DNA from 2 places in the Pontibacter akesuensis genome. Region 2 is predicted to be linked to the other one. Evidence: riboswitches for the same ligand, from Rfam matches in the RefSeq annotation. Region 2 holds a riboswitch; the other holds the start of a gene.

Region 1 (7,756 bases), 1.5 Mb from region 2:
TACCTGGGCTCGGTGGTGCAGAAAGGAAGCCTGAAGTTTGGCATATCTACCAATGGCAAGTCGCCCACTGTGGCGAAGCGGGTAAAGGAGGTACTGAACGAGGCCTTTCCGGAGGAGATTGACCAGGTACTGGGCAAGATGGGCAAAATACGCGCCCAACTGAACGGCGATTTTGCAGAGAAGGTAAAGCAGCTGAACGCGCTCACGGAAGGGCTGGTGGCGCCGGTGCCGAAAAGGAAGTCGAAGGTTAACCTTACCTCTGTTTTGGTCACGCTGTTTGCCGCAATTGCCCTGATGGTAACAGGGCACCTGTTGTTCACTTACATTCCGTTGCAAACCATCGGCAACGCCGCCATGGATGTGGCCGGACAAGTGGATTCGGATATCCTGATATTTATACTTGCCGGTTTTGTGGCGCAGCTGATTGATGGGGCTTTGGGCATGGCCTATGGCGTGAGTGCAACGACTTTCCTGTTGAGTTTCGGGGTGAGTCCGGTGGCGGCCAGTGCGAGTGTGCACGCCTCGGAGATCTTCACCTCGGGTGTATCCGGCTGGATGCACCTGAAGTTCGGAAACGTGAACAGCAAGCTATTTAAAAATATTGTGCTGCCGGGCGTGCTGGGGGCTATTGTTGGGGCCTACCTGCTGTTCAGCTTTGAAGAATACCTGTACGTTATTAAGCCGCTTGTGGCAGTTTACACGCTGGTGCTGGGTATCCTGATCTTAAAGAAAGTGCTGCAGAAGAAGGTGAAAAAGCAGCCGGTGAAGCGGCTTGGGATGTTGGCAACAGTTGGTGGTTTCCTAGATGCCATCGGCGGTGGCGGCTGGGGCCCGATCGTGTCGTCCACTCTAATTGCGAAAGGGCGTAATCCGATGTATACGATTGGCTCTGTCAACCTGGCGGAGTTCTTTGTGTCCATTGCCAGCTCTGCTACCTTTGTCGCATTTGCAGGTATTTCGCACTGGCAGGTGATAGTAGGGCTTATACTTGGCGGCTCCATTTCAGCCCCGATTGGGGCCAGGCTGGCGCGTAAGCTGCCGGTAAAAACCATGATGATTATCGTAGGCATCGTGGTGATCATCGTGAGCCTAAGGCTGATCATGATGGCGCTGCCTTTTTAAGTATGAAATAGAAATTGAAAATTAAATATGAGCGGAATCAAGAACGATAAACTGCATCTTAGCGGAAGTCTTTTGTCTTGATACCTGATACTTGTGTCTAAAATAAGAATATGGAAAATGAAACCGGGGCGATACGCCTGCAGGCGGAGCGGTCGCAGTACAGGGAGCATTCGGTGCCGCTATACTTAACCTCCAGCTTTACCTTTGAAGATGCCGAGCAGGCGCGTGCGGTGTTTGCCGAAGAAGAGCAGGGGCAGGTATATTCCCGTTACGCAAACCCAAACGTAGATGAGCTCCTGCAGAAAATGTGTTACCTGGAGAAGGCGGAGGATGGCTTTGCTTTTGCCTCGGGTATGGGCGCTATTTTCGGTTGCCTGGGAGCGCTGCTACAGGCCGGTGACCATGTGCTGGCCTGCCGTTCGGTTTTTGGCTCTACGCACCAGCTGCTAACAAATATCTTCCCGAAGTGGGGTGTCTCGTACAGTTATGCCGATGCAGGTAAGCCGGAGGAATGGGAGCTCCTGATTACGCCCGCCACAAAACTTATATTGATAGAGACACCCTCCAACCCGGGGCTGGAGCTGATCGACCTGGAATGGCTTGGTGCGTTGAAGCGGAAGCATAACCTGCTGCTGTTGGTGGATAATTGTTTTGCCACACCCGTACTGCAAACGCCTGCCGATTTTGGAGCTGATCTGATACTGCACTCTGCTACCAAGTATATCGATGGTCAGGGGCGGGTATTAGGTGGAATAGCCGTTGGCTCTAAGGAACTGATGGCGCAGATCCGCTACTTTGCCCGGCACACAGGCCCGGCCATGTCGCCGTTCAACGCCTGGATTTTATCGAAGAGCCTGGAGACGCTGACACTGCGGGTGGAGAAGCACAGTGAGAACGCCCTGAAACTGGCTGAGGCCCTGGAAGGAAATTCAGCGTTGGAGAAAGTTAACTATCCGTTCCTGCCCTCTTTCCCACAGTATGAGCTGGCCAAAAAGCAGATGAAGCAAGGCGGAGGCATTGTGACGCTGGAAGTAAAAGGCGGCTATGATGCAGCCAAGCGTTTTATCGATCACCTGCAGATGGCCAGTATCAGTGCCAACCTCGGCGATACGAGAACAATTGTCACGCATCCGGCTTCTACCACGCATTCCAAACTAAAAGAAGAAGAGCGTGCGGCCACAGGCATTACACCGGGGCTGGTGCGTGTGTCGGTAGGACTGGAAGGTATCAATGATATTATTGCCGACATAACACAGGCGCTGGAGCAAGTGTAGACAGAAACTTTAGAAACCCTAATCAAACCAACATGGAAGTTAACTTAACCCGCGTAGACCAGGATTTTCACTTTGCGGCCACAGGTGCATCAGGAGTTGAGATTAATATAGACGGATCACCTGAAATCGGTGGGCACAACGCGGGAGCCCGCCCAATGGAATTGCTGCTGATGGGCCTCGGCGGTTGCAGCGCCATCGACATAATTCAGATTCTAAAGAAGAAACGCCAGCAGATCGACTCCTTCAAAATCAATGTGAAAGCAGATAGGATAGCAGGTCAGGTTCCTTCGCTGTTCAAGCAGATCCATGTTCATTTTATACTTGGCGGACAGCTGGAGGAAGCAAAGGTGCAACAGGCCATCCAACTGTCGATGGACAAGTACTGCTCCGTAGCTGCCATACTTTACAAAACCACCACCATCAGCTACAGTCATGAGTTGGTGAAGTAAATAAATGATTTTTGTAGGGACAGGTTGCAACCTATTCCGTCATAAACAGTGAAGCCGCTGCAAGTATAAACTGCAGCGGCTTCACTGTTATCTGAAATTTCTGTACCTAAAATTCTATTTCAGCTACCATACCGGCACCAACTGTGGCAAACGAGGTGTCGTCCACAAGTATGAATCCGCCGTTGGCGCGGTTGTTCGCATACTTGTCCAGCAGGAGCGGAGTGGCTGTTTTAATTTGCACGCGGCAGATGTCATTCAACTGTACCTGGTCAATGTCCTCCAGGTGCTCAAGCGAGTTGATGTCGATCTTGTAGTCGATGTGTCGCACCACACAGCGTGTTTCAGTGGAGTTGTGGCGAAGCAGCAGTTTAGCACCGGGCTTCAATGCTTTGTTGTGCATCCAGCAAACTACGGCCTCAAACTCCTGCGCAACTTCCAGGTTATCGGCGGCTTTTACCAGCACGTCGCCGCGGCTAATGTCTACCTCATCAGCCAATTGCAACACTACCGACATCGGTGCGAAAGCTTCCTCGAGCACTTTCCCGCCCAGCTCTACAGATTTCACGGTAGTGGTCTGGCCAGATGGCTGCACGGTAACTTTATCGCCTGCTTTGTACGTGCCGCTGATCACTTTACCTGCATAACCGCGGTAATCGTGGTGTTCGGCAGTAAGCGGACGAATCACGTACTGCACCGGAAAGCGCGCATCTTCCAGGTTGAAGTCCTGCGAAACTGGCACCTGCTCCAGGTGCTCCAGCAGGCTCGGCCCCTGGTACCATGGCATCGAGAAGTCCGATCCCTCTACAATGTTGTCGCCTTTCAGCGCACTGACAGGTATGAAGGTGATGTCTTTGGCGTTCAGCTTACGGGCAAACTGCTGGTAATCGGCCACAATCTCGTTGTATACCTGCTCATCATAGCCCACCAGGTCCATCTTGTTGATACAGATCACCAGGTGCGGAATGCCCAGCAGGGAGGAAATGATCGAGTGGCGGCGCGTCTGCTCCTGCACGCCTTTGCGGGCATCCACGAGTATAATCGACAAGTTAGAGTTTGACGCACCCGTTACCATGTTGCGGGTATACTGGATGTGGCCCGGCGCATCGGCAATGATGAACTTGCGCTTCTCTGTGGAGAAGTACTTGTACGCCACATCAATCGTAATGCCCTGCTCGCGTTCGGCTTTCAAACCATCTGTGAGCAGCGACAGGTCAATCTGTCCGTCCTCGTTCACGCGGCCGGAGCTTTCAATGGCTTCCAACTGGTCGGCAAAAATCTGCTTCGTGTCGTAGAGCAGGCGACCGATCAGAGTGCTCTTGCCGTCGTCTACGCTGCCGGCGGTGATAAATCGTAGTATATCCATTAAAAGTATCCTCCTTTCTTACGGTCTTCCATCGCCGTCTCCGACAGCTTGTCGTCGATGCGGGTGGCGCCACGCTCACTAATTTTAGACTCCAGAATCTCGGCAATCACGCCGTCAATGTCATGGGCAATTGATTCTACCGCAGCCGTACAGGTCATGTCGCCCACCGTGCGGAATCGTACCTGCCGCTTCACAACGATATCGTCCGGCTCCTGGTAAATAAAATCAGACCAGGCCATCAGCTTGCCATCCCGCACCAGGCACTCGCGCTCGTGCGTGTAGTAAATGTTTGGCAGGGCTATTTCCTCTCGTTTGATGTAGTTCCACACGTCCAGTTCTGTCCAGTTGGAGATCGGGAACACGCGCACATTTTCACCTTTGTTGATGTGGCCGTTGTAGATGTTCCAAAGCTCGGGGCGCTGGCGCTTCGGGTCCCACTGGCCAAATTCATCACGCACCGAAAAGATGCGTTCCTTGGCACGGGCTTTCTCTTCGTCGCGTCGGGCACCACCGATGCAGGCATCAAATCCAAACTCCTCAATCGTTTCCAGTAAGGTATGCGTTTGCAGTCCGTTGCGGCTGGCATAACGTCCCTTCGGCTCCGAAAGGCTTTTGCGTTTGATCGTGTCTTCCACGTTGCGCACAATCAGCTTCTCGCCCAGTCGCTCAGCCAGTTCATCGCGGTAGCGGATGGCCTCCGGGAAGTTGTGGCCTGTATCGATGTGCACCAGCGGGAACGGGAACTTACCGGGTCGAAACGCTTTCTCGGCCAAACGCACCAGCGTGATAGAATCTTTGCCGCCCGAAAAGAGCAGGGCCGGCTTCTCAAACTGCCCCGCAACCTCGCGCATGATGTGAATTGCCTCCGCTTCCAGCTGGTCAAGGTAATCCAGGTATCTCTTAGTCATACTTCGTATCTAATTTTGAATTATGAATGCTTAATTTTGAATTGAGACCCTCGAAGAGTATCGCACAAACCACATTTATAATTCATAATTTATAATTCATAATTATATTATCGCGCGTGCAGGCCGCATTCCTTTTTGGAGTTATCCTCCCACCACCAGCGGCCGGCGCGGAAATCCTCGCCTTCAGCAATGGCACGGGTACAAGGGGCGCAGCCTATACTTACAAAGCCCTTGTCGTGCAGCGGGTTGTAAGGAATGTTAAGCGCTTTGATGGCCGCCCACACGTCATCCAGAGTATAGTGCAGCAGTGGGTTATACTTAATGAGTTGGTGCGCCTCGTCCCACTCCAGCAGCTGCAGGTCCTGCCGGGCTCCTGATTGGTCGGCGCGGATGCCGGTTACCCAAATCTGCACGCCTTCCAGGGCCCGGTTCAGCGGCTCCACTTTGCGGATGTAGCAGCACTGTTTGCGATCGTCGATGGAGTTGTAGAAGCTCATCGGCCCTTTCTCGTTCACGAGCTGCTCCACGGCCTCGTGCTTGGGGAAGTATACTTCTATCTTTTTGCCGTAGTGGTTGTTCGTTTTGTGCAGCAGGGTATAGGCCTCGTTAAAGAGGCGCCCCGTATCCAGCGTGAAAACGCGCACCGGCAAATCATTCTCGAAAATAAAGTGCGTGATGAGCTGGTCTTCCACGCCCAAACTGGAGGAAAAAGCAATACTGCCCTCAAACTCCTGTGCCAGGATGCGCAGTCCCTCTTCCGCCGGAAGTTCGGCGAGGGCGTTGCGCAGGCTATCGAGCTTCGCCAGCAATCCTTGTGATAAATCCATAGGATATCGTATAATCTCTTGAAAACTAAAACAGGTACTTGGGTTTTCGGTGCTGCACCACAACCATGCCAAATGGCGGCGGCTGCCTAAGCAGGGAAAAAGGCGCGATGGTTTTAGCTGCCTGTTATACCGAAAGTGTGTTTGGGAAGTGCCAGATTAACACGGACAACAGCAACAACAATTCAGTTTACCCTGTGCACTGGTAGATACAAAGGTTGCGTAAGCAGTGGGGGAGGTGCCATTGCTTGCTTTACTGCTTGCTGATGTGTTGTAATAGGTTTGCATTGCTTTTGTAATTTATATGCCCCGGCCTGACCGGGATAGGAATTGGCACCTTACCACTTTGGAGGTTGCCAGAGGGTCATAGAGCCTAGTCTCTCGCCTCTTCTTTATAAATTTTACAGACGTGACGTCCATTGGTTTACTACCGGCAAAAATACGGTTTTTTCCGGGATGTATAAATTTTATGAGGTAAATATTAGAGAATTAATGTTGACGTTAGGATACTGGGCAACATCAGGGTACGGATTTCATAAGTGTCCGACGGGGGTGTTTTAGAAGTGTCAAATGTCCTGCTGGCGCGAGTTTTTAACTCGCGGCCTACAAATGAGGTTCAGTTTGTAGCTCGATTGGCCTGAAAAGCCATACTTGCATAGCTGCAGCTGTACTTGTTGCATTCCCTGGCGCAAGCGTCCGCTTGTGCCTTTGACTACCTCCGCTTTTCGCAACTTGAACCAAGCTATTTTTTCTAGTTGCCGTTTACCCTCCGGTTCCCTGATACTTATGTTTCACCTCCTACCTTGGGGCGCTCAACCCAAGGACTGAAACAGTTCAACTAGCCGCTGCCTTTGCTCTCCTTCAATTACAGGAATTGTAGGGACAGGTCGCGACCTGTTCGGGGAATACCATCGGCTACAGAGCTTGTACCTGAGTAAAAGCAGTACCGCTACTCCCTCTCCTGTTTTTAGGAGAGGGCAGGGGTGAGGTAAATTTTTCTCCTCAAAGGGGTTAGGGGTGGGTTCCCTGTTTTAGCCGAAACCATAAAGCTTATACTTCAGCAACAGCAGCTACAGACTCTCCTCTAGGAAAAGGAGGAGTTAGTGACTGTTGGATCCTGCAGTCACACCTCACGCAGCCAAACCCGTTACATACTTCACAAGGGAGCGCTTGGCAATGGGCAGCAGGGCCTGCTCCAGCGGCATGGGCACTTTGGCTATTGCCACGAAAGCGGCTGGGTTCGGCAGCTCCTGCCGTTCCCGGAGCAGCTGCACTTTCAGTTGCTCATGGGTTTGGGCAAGGCCCCGGCGCACGGTCTGCAGGTGTTTTGTGTTGATGCCCCTATACTTCTCGTAGGTGTTTTCGAAAACAGTAATGTTATACACGTACACGTGCGTTTCCTTACCCGGGAATGCATCCAGGAAAAGATACCCTTCGTTGTGGTACATCGGCGTAATGCCAACCGGACTTATCTCCAGGTGGCGTTCCACGAAACTGTACAGCTCCTTTCCCTCTTCCAGCGTCTCGGTGAAAAGCGGCGTGGCGTACTGAATAATTTCTTCTATCTGCTGCATCGTCTCGTCGTCGTTCACAATCTTTTCATATACCAGTTCCAGCTTCTCAAAGTCAGCACGGCTGATGCGCTTCGGGAATGACTCATATACCAGTTGCTTGTGCGCCTTTACCTGCTGCAGGTTGCGGTAATGCATGATCAGGTCGGAGAAAACAGGATAGAGGCGCTGCTTGTTGAATTCGTTTCTGGCGGCTTTCAGGTAAGCCAGCAGCAGGTACTTCTTGTACTCAAAGTCAAGGAGTC
Region 2 (7,756 bases):
AGAAATCCACGCCCACAGCCTCGAACTCGGCAATGCGATCCTGCACCTGGGCCGGCGTACCTACCAATCCGGAGCGCAGGCCGCGGTTCGACACAGAATACTCCTGCAGCGAAAGCTGGCCTTCCAGTTGCGTGCCCGAAAGCCACTGCTGGTAATTGTCGAAACCTGCGGCCGAGCTCTTCACATCCGTAATCCGATCGAGTTCTTTCTTTACCTCCGCATCGCTGTCGCGCACAATGCTGTAGGCGGCCACGCCATACTTCATCGGCGGCAGCCCCAGCTTCTCTCTGCGCTCCCGCATGTTCGTGATGCGCTTGCCGATCAGTTCCGGCGAATCGCCGTGCATCACATAGCCGTCGCACTGGGAGGAAATCAAAGTTTTAGCCGCCTCAGACTCCCCACCGGCATAAATGAACGGCTTCTTAGCCGGCTTCGGCTGCAGGATGTTGTCCTCTACTCTATAATATTTGCCGTCGTAAGAGAAATGATCCTTCTCCCACACGTTTGTCACCACATCCAGCCACTCTTTGGTGCGGGCGTAGCGGTCGTCGTGCTCTTCGAAGTGGATGCCATACTTGGTGGCCTCATCTTTCCACCACGACGACACCACGTTAAGTGACAGCCTGCCATTGCTGATGTGGCTGATATTAGCCGCCTGCTTTGCCAGCTGTGCCGGGTTGTGAAAAGTAGGGCGCACGGCCACCATGATCTCCAGTTTCTCGGTAACAGCCGCAATGGCCGCCGCTGTAGACCAGGCATCCAGCGATGGCGCTTCTTTGCCCTTGATATCATTCAGGTACAGCTCGGCAATCAAAGAGAGGCTGTAGCCCCAATCCTCGCTGCGCTGAGCCAGCTTTTTTACGTAATCCCAGGTAGGTGCCATGCCTTCGTCGGGCACATTGCGGAGCCAGCCGCCAAACACCGGTAACCAATATCCGAATTCCATACTTATACCTCCTGTGTTTTAAGTTGCGCCCGCTTCTCCAGATAATCCACCAGCTTTTCGTGCGGGTTAAAACCAATCACGTTCACCGCATCCGCCACAAAGTTCGACAGCGCGTTCACATCGTAGTAATAAATCTGCCCGTCACGGTCGTCGATGGTGTACTCAATGCCACCCACGTCGATACCAGCTTCCTGCACAATGCGCTCAATGGCATCAATCACTTCCTGGTCAGGCGTGAAGCCTTCCACTTTCAGTCCGTTTTTAGGAGCATCCAGGGCGCAGGCGTTGCGGGCAAGCTCTTTGCCGTTGGTTGTCTGGCAGATGTCGGCAGGGCAGAGGTTAAAGCTTTCGCCGGAAGTATAAACCTTGATCGCATACAGGTATTTGCCTCCCAGCGTCTCCACACGGTTGATGTGGCCACCACGTGCCGGAATAAACTCCTGCACCAGTGCCGTATGGTCTATGCCCAGCTTGATCTCTCCGGCTGTAACGGCAAGTGCCAGCTCCTCCACTGAGTCAAAGCGGGTAATGCCGGCGCCGCTACCGCCTATGTTCGCTTTCACCACAATCGGGAAGCGCAGCCCTTCAGAAGCTTTAACTGCCTGTGAAGCATGGTTGATGATGCGTGACTTTGGATAAGGTAACCCTAATTTCTCCAGCAAAATGTGCTGCAGCGCCTTAGAAGTTTCGTACTGGAAAGCCTTGAAGCCGTTCACCACCGGAACGCCTTTCGCCTCGAGGTGCGCCAGCAGGCCCAGTGTATAAAAAATGCCCTGCTCGTTGTTGCGCAGGTAAGCAGAGGGGCTCATGCGGTTGAAGAACAGGCTGGTATTCTGCTCGTCAGAAGCCAGGTCAAACGTGTGCTCGGCGGCGTTCTGTCGCACGTAAGGAATACCTCTTGCGTCTAGTTCATTAAACAAAGGGCGGAACCAGTCCGGGTGCTCGTGAAATATAACGATTGGTCTTTCTGATGTATTAGATGACATAAAATGCTTATTTAAGTATGTATGATTAGTTGAAGTATGTACAGTAGAAGACGCTGCGGAGCAGCGTGTAAACGAAGGTCGGGGAGTGTGATGTGCCAGCGTAGTTCGCTTAAGGGTACAAAACTGCTTCAGCTCTTATGCATGGGGCACAAAAAGGCAAAGCTATCCCTGGAAGCTGCGTGTAGGGTGTGTTATAAAAAGCTTAGGAAAGCAAGTATAAACACAGCAAAAGCAGCTGGGTTAGCAACAACAGCAACAACAAGTATAAAAAGAATGCGCAGCAGGTGAACCGAAAACAAATGTGGTGTTTCGGTTTGAAGATGATTCCCTAAGGTGATTTTTTGAGAACTTCATGTTTGTTAATTTATATGCCCTAACTGATTTAGGCAGGAATTAGCACCTGGTTTGTAACTGGTTGCTAGAAGTTCATAGAGCCTGTTCTCTCCCTTCTTCTTTATAAATCAAATACTTTGTAGGTAGTTTGACTTTACGTTTGCAAAGGTGGCAGCTGATTTTTACAAAACCAAATCTTTCACTAAAAATAATGTAGGTACAGTGGTTTATACCTTTAGCTGCTACTGATGCTGTTTCATTTACGCTTCAATTGCAGAATGGTTGATGCAGGATGAAACAAGTAGCCTGAAAATCAGTTTTAAGACAGAACCCTGCGCTACGGCTGAAGTATGTATGCAGCGAAAGCAGTTAAGTTTTATTTAAGACATCAAAGCCAAAAACGGCTTATAAATACAGAACATGGAAACAGCAACTTTTGGAAACGGGTGCTTCTGGTGCACAGAAGCCGTATTTCAGCAACTGGAGGGAGTACAGAAAGTAGAATCGGGTTACGCAGGCGGACATGTAGACAACCCAACCTACAAGCAGGTGTGCTCGGCTACCACGGGGCACGCCGAGGTGCTCCGCATCACGTATGATCCTTCTAAAATTTCTTTTGAAGCGCTCCTGGAGGTCTTTTGGAAAACGCACGATCCCACAACCCTCAACCGGCAAGGCAATGACGTGGGGCCACAATACCGCTCCGTTATCTTTTATCATAGTGACGAGCAGCGCGAACTGGCGGAGAAGTATAAGCGGCAGCTTGATGCTTCCGGCACCTTCGGGGATTCCATTGTTACCGCCATTGAGCCCTTGACAAACTACTATCCGGCCGAAAGGGAACACCAGGATTACTTCCTGAACAACGGCCAGCAGCCATACTGCAGTTTCGTGGTGCGCCCGAAGGTAGAGAAGTTCAGAAAGGAGTTTGCCAACAAACTGAAGCAGTAGGGGAGTGTTCGCGTTGGCTGGATGATAGCACGCGGATTATTGCGATACGTCTTCAAACGCATACCTTCATTAGGCTGCTTAGTTGTTAATATATCGTCGCGCCACTGTCATTTCGAACAATCGTCTCACGAGTGTTCGAAATGACAAATCCTGCAGGGCAAATCCCACAGAGCAAACTTTTTGTACTTGCAGCTCCCTTCATCAAAATCCCTGCGGACGCTTTTTAGTGCCACGCACAGGTGCTGCTGATAGCGGATCTTCCGGCCAGTGGTGCTTTGGATAACGCCCTCGCAGGTCTTTGCGGACATCAAAATAGCCGTTGTTCCAGAAACTGCGCAAGTCGCGCGTTACCTGTACAGGCCGAGAGGCAGGGGAGAGCAGGTGAAGCAGCAACGGTACTTTGCCGCCGCCAACCCGGGGCGTATCCAGCAGGCCAAAAACCTCCTGCAGCCGCACGGCCAGCACTGGTGTGGTGGCATCGGAATAATCCAGGGCGATGCGGGAACCGCTTGGTACCTGCAGGTGGGAGGGAGCCAAGCGTTCCATTTCCTGCCGCTGTTCCCAGCTTAAGTCGGCCAATAACATTTCGTTGAAATCCAACCTGGTTACTTGCTCCATCGAGCGCAAGCCTACCAAGTGTGGCAGCAGCCATTCTTCTAGACTTGCCGCTAATGCTGCATCCGATACATCATACCATTTCTCCGGCTCCAGTTGGTGTAGAAAAGCCAGGCGCTGCCGCGTACGTATCGCTTCTTCGCTCCAGGGCATCCGTGCCATTCCCTTTTCCTGCAACACCTGCAGCAGCACAAGCGCAACCTGCTCCGGGTCTGGTTTCGGTTGTGCAGTTTCGTCTAAGGTAAGTGCGTCTATTTTGGTGATTTGCCTGGCTATTACCCGCTCTGTAGTATTGTCCCACTTCAGTTCCTGTACTTGCTCGAGTTGTTCGGCGAAGTGTGCCACAACCTCTTCTTTACTGATTGGGGCGGCTAAAAGAATGCGCGCCTGCTGCCTGACATCCAAATGCGCAACGGCGTAAAAAGCAGCCTCGTTGAAAAGCTCTGTTTGAAGCAAAGCCCTTTGCCCCGTTACGAGGCGTACTTTTCCAGAGGCTTCTTTCTGAGCGAGGCGGTCGGGGTAAGCAAGGGCGGTTAAGAGGCCAAGGACTTCAAAATCAAGTGTATTGTCTGCTACCCTCAACCGTTGCCGCAGGTGCTGTGCCTGCTCCCGCACTTTCCGCAATACGTTTTCGTCTCTCGAAAAACCCGGTGTATGTGGCCGTTTCCCCGCCAGCAGTTCCAGGCGAAGATGCAGGTCTGGCAAGGTGCTGCTCCTGTTGCCTTCCATGGATTTCAATATGTCCCGTTCGGCCAGTAAGGCGGCTAGCGCGCAGGCCGTGGCGCCGTATCCCAATTCATGGCCTTTTACCACCATGTGGCCGAGCCGAGGGTGCATGCCCAGGGAAGCCAGTTGCTTGCCGTGCTTTGTCGGGTTTCCTTGTGCATCAATTGCCTGCAGGCGCTGCAAAAGCTCTGTAGCAAGTGCCAGGGCGGCAGCGGGTGGTGTATCCAGCCACTTTAGTTGGGTAGCATCCTTCACGCCCCACACCGCCAGTTCCAGCAACAGGCTCGTGAGGTCGGCTTCGCGAATTTCCGGTTCCTGCCTTTCGGAAAGTTGCAGTTGGTCAGCGGTAGACCACAGGCGGTAGCAAACGCCCGGCCCTAGGCGCCCGGCACGGCCCCGGCGCTGATCTGCGGCAGCAAGCGAGACAGCGGAGGTAGCCAGCGTGGTTAACCCGGTGCGCGGCACAAACTGCGGAACACGGGCATAGCCCCCATCCACCACTATTTTAACGCCCTCTATAGTTAAGCTTGTTTCGGCGATGCTGGTGGCCAGTACTATTTTCCGCCGGCCTTTGGGAGCAGGATGTATGGCCGCTAATTGCTTGGAGAGGGCGAGTTCTCCGTGAAGCACGTGTAAGTCGGTGGCAGGAGGAAGCTTCTCTTCCAGGTGCTGGGCTACACGGCGTATTTCGCCCATGCCGGGCAGGAAAACAAGTATGTCTCCAGCTGGTTCGTCGGCTAAAGCCTTTCGAACTGTTTTAGGCACCAGGTTGGCCAGCCGCTCTGCCGGGTAATTCCCTGCGCCCGCCACATCTGCCGGCGACAGGTAATGCGTCTCTACAGGGTACATGCGGCCCTCGCTGCGCACGACCGGTGCCTCCAGCCAGGTGCCGATACCCGCAGCATCCAGGGTGGCGCTCATCAAAAGCAACCGCAGATCGGGGCGAAGCACGCTTTGTGCATCCAGGGCGAGCGCCAGCCCCAGGTCTGCCTGCAGGCTCCGTTCATGAAACTCATCGAATATGATAGCCGCTATCCCTTCCAGGGCAGGATCGTCCTGAATGATGCGGGTGAGAATGCCCTCTGTAACGACTTCTACTTTCGTTTTGCTGCTGGTTACATGCTCCATCCGGATCCAGTAACCGACTGTTTGACCCACGGCCTCACCGAGCAGGTCAGCCATACGCTGTGCGGCTGCCCGGGCAGCCAGCCTGCGTGGTTCCAGCACCAGAATCTTACCTTCGTTTCGCCAGGCTGCGCCTAGCAGGGCCAGCGGCACGAGTGTGGTTTTACCGGCACCAGGCGGTGCTTCCAGTACGGCACGGTTTTGTGTGTGCAGGCAATCTAACAGCCGGGGCAGCGCCTCCTTAACGGGAAGGCTGGGTAAATTAGCGAACATATCTGAGGCAAGCTTCACCTTCCAAAGGTCGTAATTCTTTTTAGAAATTGCTTGCCTGTGGCGGTATAGCCGTATCCTTTGCCCGCCTGTTAGGCGCGAATCGGAAGCTTGACCTGGCCCAGCACCTCAATTAACTTTGCTGCTTTATCTTTGTCGTAAATATCCTGGATCGCCTTGTCGTTTATGACAAAGGCGGGTGCAGCAGGGTCTCCGTCGATGGAGTAAAGCTCTGCGGCATGATCCAGGCTATGGTCCTGGTTTTCTGTGGCGGTTATACTTTGCACCAGGGTCCGGGCCTTATGATCGAAGGCGGTCCAGATGAGCAACTCTTCGTTGTTCTGTTGCCTGAACTTTTCCGGAAACCGCTCCTGCGCCTCCTCCCGAATTTTCTGGGGGTCCAATTCATTAACGGTGCAGATCTGCTTGAATATGGCGCCTTCGGCCCTTCCTTTATCTTCCATGTCTGTTTTCAGTTTGATTATACATCTTATGCTTTCGCTCCTCAAAGTTCGGTTTACGAATTTAAAGGGTTAAATAGATGCAGGTTGCGCGCATTTGATAGCCTACAGCTAAAAAAGAATAGGGTAGCACAAACGTGTTACCGTTGCGCTACCCTAAAGTATTGGTTTTTATAAAACCGGCTTAAGGCCGATGTTACTACTGAATTTCGTTTTCAGTCTCGATAGTTTCAGTCTCTGTTGTTGTGTCAGTTTCAACAACAGTTCTTTCAACTTCAAGTTCAGATACTGCTGTATCCTGATCAATTACAGTGCCTTCTGTTTCAGTTGTAGTGGCACCTTCTTCGCCGCCACAAGAGTAAAGGCTCATAGATCCTAAAAGAACTGCACCTGCAAATAATAGCTTTTTCATGTGTTTTTGTTTAAGTCTAACATTAAAAAATAAATATACGGGTTTATCCCCAACTATATATATTTATTCAATATTTATTAAACCTTACGCAGCACAGCACTAGAAAGATGTCTTAATCTTTTAAAAAGCTGTTGTTCTAGAATTTCATGAAGTTGCTGTATGACTATTTTAGGACAAATCAGGTAAAAAGCAAAAATTAATTTTATACTCCCGCTGCTCCTGAAGTTGTTGACACTTATAGAAAATCTAGCTAATCACCTGCATTTACACTACCATACCTGGAGGCTTCCATGCACTCCATTTGCTCAGTAGTACGGGCTACTTGTTAAAAAGCTGACCACCTTTAATGTACTGGGTTAGTAAGTGTGATTGACTAAGACGAATTACAATAGCAGGTGATGCTACCTCGCCTGCGCACCATGAGACATACTTCTCAACACACGGCAGCACTATAAATTACCCTAATAAGATATGTTCGTGACCGCACGTTTTAAGGTACGCGTGCGTTTGGATAGTATGGAATATTTTGTGAGAAAAGGCTCTATTGTCCGGGAGGTATGGGGTAAGGGAGACACCATCCTGTTAGTGTTTACCGGAGCTTCCGCTGAGTTTGCGTTGAACAAGTCCGTTGATTGGCTATACTTCACTGGCAGGCTTCCGGCAGACCCGCTGGGCCGGCTTTTCTCAACGGTGGGCTACGCGCGAAAAATCATTTTCTCCGAAAAAGAAAAGGCGCATCAGGCCATTGATAGTATGGCCGCCATACATGCGGGGGTGGAGTCGGCACGCGGCATGGCAATTCCAGACAGTGCGTACCGCGATGTGCTTTTCATGCTCATCGACTACTCCATTCGCTCGTACGAGTTACTGGAAAGAAAGCTTTCGGAGGCGGAAAAGATGGAGGTGTTTGAGGTGTTCCACCGTGTGGGAA

What was found. A riboswitch is a leader RNA that binds a small molecule or an ion and turns the genes downstream of it on or off. The one in region 2 is predicted to bind S-adenosylmethionine.
Region 1: linked by a shared signal. The riboswitch ahead of A0W33_RS15045 (phosphoadenylyl-sulfate reductase) and the one ahead of A0W33_RS01210 (ATP-grasp domain-containing protein) in region 2 are both predicted to bind S-adenosylmethionine.

Annotation. Positions count from the first base shown of each region.
Region 1 is NZ_CP014766.1:3,560,342-3,568,097, forward strand. Features, by position in the region: gene A0W33_RS21315 (TSUP family transporter) at 1-1,122, shown strand, start outside; gene A0W33_RS15025 (trans-sulfuration enzyme family protein) at 1,233-2,396, shown strand; gene A0W33_RS15030 (OsmC family protein) at 2,429-2,845, shown strand; gene A0W33_RS15035 (sulfate adenylyltransferase subunit 1) at 2,952-4,208, opposite strand; gene cysD (sulfate adenylyltransferase subunit CysD) at 4,208-5,116, opposite strand; gene A0W33_RS15045 (phosphoadenylyl-sulfate reductase) at 5,224-5,943, opposite strand; SAM riboswitch class I at 6,238-6,341, opposite strand; gene A0W33_RS15050 (hypothetical protein) at 7,071-7,756, opposite strand, start outside.
Region 2 is NZ_CP014766.1:297,752-305,507, reverse strand. Features, by position in the region: gene A0W33_RS01215 (LLM class flavin-dependent oxidoreductase) at 1-946, opposite strand, end outside; gene A0W33_RS01210 (ATP-grasp domain-containing protein) at 949-1,932, opposite strand; SAM riboswitch class I at 2,294-2,395, opposite strand; gene msrA (peptide-methionine (S)-S-oxide reductase MsrA) at 2,686-3,216, shown strand; gene hrpB (ATP-dependent helicase HrpB) at 3,418-5,955, opposite strand; gene A0W33_RS01195 (hypothetical protein) at 6,045-6,416, opposite strand; gene A0W33_RS01190 (hypothetical protein) at 6,613-6,825, opposite strand; gene A0W33_RS01185 (oxygenase MpaB family protein) at 7,297-7,756, shown strand, end outside.